2 regions of the Enterococcus rotai genome follow, and region 2 is predicted to be linked to the other one. Evidence: predicted binding sites of a transcription regulator. Region 2 holds the regulator's gene; the other holds the start of a gene.
The links. Region 2 encodes NrdR, which represses ribonucleotide reductase genes. Its sites were predicted from a motif close to ACACNATATATNGTGT; they were not measured.

Region 1: nrdH (glutaredoxin-like protein NrdH) is a predicted target of NrdR. The motif match lies at 1,804-1,819, and genes of this name have one in related genera.

What each region holds. Positions count from the first base shown of each region.
Region 1 is NZ_CP013655.1:310,416-313,633, reverse strand. It holds gene nrdE (class 1b ribonucleoside-diphosphate reductase subunit alpha) at 1-991, opposite strand, end outside; gene nrdI (class Ib ribonucleoside-diphosphate reductase assembly flavoprotein NrdI) at 972-1,349, opposite strand; gene nrdH (glutaredoxin-like protein NrdH) at 1,351-1,575, opposite strand; gene ATZ35_RS01475 (FeoA family protein) at 2,069-2,539, shown strand; gene feoB (ferrous iron transport protein B) at 2,541-3,218, shown strand, end outside.
Region 2 is NZ_CP013655.1:3,300,814-3,304,031, forward strand. It holds gene ATZ35_RS14740 (replication initiation and membrane attachment family protein) at 1-1,020, opposite strand, end outside; gene nrdR (transcriptional regulator NrdR) at 1,033-1,518, opposite strand; gene coaE (dephospho-CoA kinase) at 1,836-2,429, opposite strand; gene mutM (DNA-formamidopyrimidine glycosylase) at 2,433-3,218, opposite strand, start outside.

The DNA.
Region 1 (3,218 bases), 760 kb from region 2:
TAGCTACTAGATTATCGTATTCTTTTGTAATATCAACATAAGAGAACGGTACACCGTATTCACGTTCAACACTATATGGGCTAAATAGATACATGTCTTCGTTGTTACGAGCTAGTTCATAAAATTTATCAGGAACCACAACACCTAAAGAAAGAGTCTTCACACGAACTTTTTCATCCGCATTTTCTTTTTTCGTTGAAAGGAACATTTCGATATCTGGATGGAAAACGTTTAGGTAAACAACTCCAGCACCTTGACGTTGACCTAATTGATTAGAGTAGCTAAAGCTATCTTCGAACAATTTCATAACAGGAACCACGCCGCTGGCAGCTCCTTCGTAGCCTTTGATCGGAGCGCCTGCTTCACGCAAGTTCGCTAGTGTGATTCCCACACCGCCACCAATACGTGATAATTGTAAGGCTGAGTTGATTGAACGGCCAATGCTGTTCATATCATCTGTTACTTGGATCAAGAAACAAGAAACAAGCTCACCACGGCGTTTACGTCCAGCGTTTAAGAAAGAAGGCGTTGCTGGTTGGTAACGTTGATGGATCATTTCGTCAGCTAGAACTAAGGCTAATTCCTCATTGCCATCAGCAAAGTATAACGCGTTGAAAGCTACACGGTCTTCATAACTCTCTAAGTATTCTGTTCCTGCATTATTTTTAAGGGCATATTGTGAATAAAACTTGTAAGCAGCCATAAATGATTTGAATTCAAACTGTTGTTCATCAAGAAATGTGTATAATTTTTCAATAAAGGCCATAGAATATTTTTCAATAAATGCTGTTTCTAAGTAATCATTTTCAATCAAATAATTGATTTTTTCTTCTATAGTATTGAAGGTTCTTGTGTTAGGAAGAACATTTTCTTGGAAAAAGGCTTCCAAAGCTTCTTTATCCTTATGTAAAGGGATTTGCCCATCTACAGGACGATTGATCTCGTTATTCAGCTTAAAATAGCTGACATCTTTAATTTCTTTTAGACTCAAGTTCACTCACTACTTTCTTAAAGGATTCTACATCTTCATTCGTACCGCTAAATTCAAAAGCAAAAAGCATTGGAACATTGTAATCGCGTGCTATGTCTTTTGCTGTATAGACAAATAATTCAGCAAAGTTGAGATTACCACCGCCAGCTACACCTTGTAAGTGTTCACGATTGGTCTTATAATCAAGAAAATCGTTCACTACTTCAGTGATTTCTTGGTCATAAGTAGGAACGACTAGGACAAAAGGCTCATTTATCTCAAAAAAAGGATTCGCAGGCTCAATTTCGTAAGCTGCTAAATCCAATTTTTTAATGAAGCGTCTGGTTTGTCCGGTGACTGTAAAATAAACAATTTTCATTTTAGCTAGCCAATTGTTTTAATTGATCAGGACGGAATCCTACAACTGTTGTAGCATCAGAAGTGATAACCGGAACACTTTGGAATCCTTGTTCTTTTAACCAGTCGATTGCGTCTGGTTGGATATCGATATTTACTTCTTCAAATGCTATATTATTCTCGCTCAAAAAGCGTTTTGCCATTTTACATTGGATACAATTATTTTTAGAAAAGATTTTTACGTTCATTTTTAATTCCCCCTCAATTAGTTTACTTCACTAGTATAAATCTCTCAGGGAAAAAGTCAACACTTAGGCACTACATATTGTGGTCATTTTTGGATGGAATACCATGTTTTGTGTTTTTGAAAGAAATATGAAAGCACGTATTCTCTAGATTTGAGCGGCTATTCTTGCTATTTTCGTGTTAAAAAAAGAAATTTATTAAAATTTTCAAGGGAATTTCTAATTGGCAAAACACAAGATATAGTGGTCGATTGTTCTGAGAGACACTAATCAAATTAAGCCAGTTAAGTGCAGAATATATTTTCTTACTATAGGTAGAAAGAAGATTGATTTAAGTCTCACAAACAGGTATACTTAATGAGAACGATTATCAATATCATTGATAATTAAAATGAAACTTTTTCACAAATAGTTAGCGTGGTTGTTTTTGTATTGAAAAGTACAAAGTGAAACGTCGTTATCATATAGTGGCATTTAGAATGGGGAGGGTAATCCAATGTTGACATTGGCACAAGCAAAGTTAAACAAGGTTTATACAATTGAAGAGATTCAGGCAGAAGGTTTTGCGAAGAAGCATTTGAATAATCTTGGTCTTGTGCCAGGAGGGAAAGTCGTGTTGGTAAATTATTCGAGTGAGAACGGTATTGTTTTGTTACACAATAGCCGAATTGCGATCAACCTATCTGTATTGAAACAGATTATTATAGTAGAAAAAAGTATGAATGAAGAAAATTGGGTGTCTCTCGACCAATTAACAATTGGGGAGAAAGCGCGTGTAATTGGTATTCATGGGCAAGGGGCTGTCAAAAGACGGTTGATGGATATGGGGCTGACAAAAGGTGTAGATTTACTTGTTAGAAAAATGGCGCCATTAGGAGATCCAATCGAAATCAATTTACGTGGCTATGAATTGACATTAAGAAAAAATGAAGCAGAACTAGTCTTGGTACAGAAAGAGGGGGTATAGGATGAAAGAGCAACATATTGCGCTGACGGGAAATCCAAATAGTGGGAAAACAACAGCTTTCAATGCACTGACAGGTGCCAATCAATATGTAGGAAATTGGCCAGGAGTTACTGTTGAACGAAAAGAAGGTAAACTGAAAAAAAACAAACAAATAACGATTCAAGATTTACCTGGTATCTATTCCCTTTCTCCTTACACTCCAGAAGAAGTAGTTGCCAGAGATTATTTACTGAGCGGTGGACCAGATGTTATTGTCAATATTGTTGACGCGACAAACTTAGAACGAAACTTATATTTAACGACCCAATTGATGGAAACAGGTATTCCAGTTGTAGTTGGATTGAATATGATGGATATTCTGGATAAAACAGGTAGAAAAATCAATATTGAAAAACTTTCCTATGGTTTAGGTGTGGATGTATCTGGTGTTAGTGCTTTAAAAAATCGAGGACTAGATGAATTAGTAAAAAAAGCTGTAAAAGCTGCTGAAATTTTTCCTCCAGAGTTGAACTATCCAACGTATGATAATCGTTTAGAAGCAGCACTAAATGAAATCATGGAGGTTTTGGGAAATAGTGTATTGGAAAGACAAGCCCGTTGGTATAGCATTAAATTGTTTGAACGAGATGCTAGAGTTCATGAGGAACTTGAGTTAAGTGAACACCAACAAAAGGAAATA
Region 2 (3,218 bases):
CGTAGTATAACCGCCTCGTTCATTTTTCAAGGCTTCCAAATAGTTCAATGGAAAATTCTTCTCACTATCCATGATCATTTGAATATCTTGTGTTGAAAAACCATTCATTTTTAATGAGTTGTAACGATATGTTTGCTGATCTGCAGCAGATAATTCCACTGATTCGTTAGTTTGGAATTGGCTTGCCTTTTGTTTTTTATCAGGATCATAAGTACGATACACCGCTCGTTCAAAGTCTTTGACGTCGATCTTACTCGTATAATAATCAAATGATTTAGAACAAAACTCGATCATATCTAATTCTGTGATCCCAAATAAATTGTGGAAGATAAAGACCTCTTCCTTAAAACCAGCACTATTATCAGGAAGTTTGATTCCTAAATTTTCAATTCCTTGAACAAAATAGGCCCAATCAAAGGTTTCACTGACTGCACTTGGTTTTTTCACAGGTCTTGGATCAGTGAATGCTTGCGCCAGCTGACCTAGCTGACCACTTTGTGCAATGATTTGCTCCTCTTTGAACAGATAGACATCTTTAAAACTAGCTGAAACTTCTTCAAAACCTGTCAAACTAATAAATTTGGGTTTGAATCGCTCAAATAATTTATCCAACTTTCTTTGTCCAACGCTGTTTAACAGAGTCAGTGACAACACTTCGTCTTTAAAGAAACGTTCGGCCGTTTCAGGATGATTTAAACGATACAAAAAGTAAATCCCTAGTTCACTATCTTCTTTGACAAAGGTACTTAGTAATCCAATACCTTCTAATTTTTTTCTAGCAGTTTGAATTTCTTTGATACTCATATCCAACATTGTAATCAGCTCTGCATGAAAAAGTGATTCACTAACACCTGTTTCTGTAACTTCTGATAACAGTGTCAAATATAAACTAAACGCTTTTGCGCCAATTATCGGTTGATATAAAAGCGTTAAAACAGTTTGTTCTTGGTCAGATAAAGTATAAGCAATGGTTGCTTGAAATATGCTTTTTGGCTGGACTTCTTTCCACTTGTCTTTCAAGGAAAGACCTCCTTATTCATTGGTTGTATCAGCGTTTGAAGACTTTGCTTTATCAACGATTCCTTGCAATTCTTTTAAGAACACACTCATATCTTTAAATTGACGGTACACACTGGCAAAACGAATATAGGCAATTTCATCTAGATTGACTAAATCTTCCATTACATATTCTCCGACTAATGTCGTTGAAACTTCATTCTCGCCTAAGCTACGAACACGATTTTCAACATTATCAACGATTTGTTCCATTTGTTCCATGGCAACTGGACGTTTTTCTGCTGAGCGAATCAACCCGCGTAAAATCTTCTCTCTATTGAATTCTTCTCGGTCACCGTTTTTCTTAATGACTAATAATGGTGCAGCTTCAATCCGTTCAAATGTTGTAAAACGGTAATTACAATTTTCACACTCTCTACGACGACGGATCGCACGACCATCGTCAGCTTGACGACTATCAATTACACGAGAATTATTATGATGACATCTTGGACAACGCATAGTATTCACCTCATTTTATCTAATAATATCTATTTTAACAGTTAATTTTAAGTTTACTTCCTATATTATAACATGAAATGCTTAAGAAACCAGACATTAGCGATTACTTCTTAACCATTTTTTTTCATTTGTTTAACGTTTATTTAATAACAGTTTTTTAAATAAAATGAATCAGACTCTCACTGAGCTGGTTATTTCTCTTATCAATTTATCTAAATAAGTTGTAACAAAAAAATGAAAACAAAATCGGCTTTAACATTCGCTGCCTCCCTTGTCTTCATTTATCTGAAAAATAGTTCTTACTACAGATCGAGTAATTAAAAATGATTTTTTAACACCCAATTTTCCACCAATTTCTTAGTTTCTTGGATCGTTTTTTGATTATCAAATACGATATCTGCTCTTTGCTTTTTCTGTTCGATCGATAATTGACTGTTTATTCGTTGCCACGCTTCTTGTTCCGTCAGATGATCTCTTTTCATCAAACGATCCAGTTGAATCGTTTCTGGAACATAGACAACTGCTACTTGATCCATGTCATTTTCATATCCGCCCTCATAAAGCAAGGGAATATCAACAACGACTAATGACGCTCGGTCTTTTTTCTTTTCAATTTGCGACAAGATTGCTTCTCTTAAAAAAGGAGAGAGTAATGCATTTAGTTTTTGTCTTTTTTCTTCGTCTGAAAAAACAAGCGCTCCTAATTTTTTACGGTCCAATGAACCATCTGGCTGCAATATTTCTGTTCCAAACGTAGACACAATTTTAGCTAACGCTGGCATGCCCACTTCAACAATTTCTCGAGCGATCACATCAGCATCAACAACTGGAAAACCCAGTTCTTTAAAGACCTTTACAACGGTACTTTTCCCTGTAGCAATCCCACCAGTCAGTCCTAATATCTTAGTCATCGTTTAGTTTCTCACTTTTAAGGTTTGACACTTCGGACAAAAATGGGTTCCTCGTTGTGCAACTTTGATTTTTTTGATTGGTGTAGCACATCGTGGACATGGTTTCTCCGTTTGGCCATAAACATTTAGTGAAATTTGGAAGGTTCCTGCTTCGCCTAGCGCATTTAAGTAGCTACGGATTGTTGTTCCGCCAGCTTCGACCGCTCGGCCTAGGACATCGATGATTGCATAATACAGCCCTTCAACCTCTTTAGGTTTTAATGAATCAGCGGGTTGTTCTGGATGAATACTCGCTTCCCACAAAGCCTCATCTACATAAATATTCCCTAAACCGGTAACTAGTCGTTGATCTAATAATAACGGTTTGATGGCTTTATGATGTTTTTTTAACCCCATTCGAAATTCCTTTAATTTGAATTGAGTAGGAATCGGTTCAGGACCTAAAGCCAAGATACCTTTATACTGTTCACCTTGATTTTTAGGCACTAAAACCATACGACCAAATTTCCGAACATCAAGATAACGGAGTTCAGTTCCATCGGTAAATGTAAAAATCACATGGGTGTGTTTTGTTCGCTCTTCTTCCGGCTTATGGGTTTCATACTTTCCTTCCATCCGCAGATGAGAAATCATATCGTAATTCGTTAATTTGAAAATCAAAAATTTCCCACGTCGTTCCATTTTTTCGATTGTTTGACCAATCAACTGTTGCGCAAAAATATCTGTTTCAGGTGATTCAATGATTCTCGGCCATAATATCGTGACTTCTTCGATTGTTTTGCCGACAAC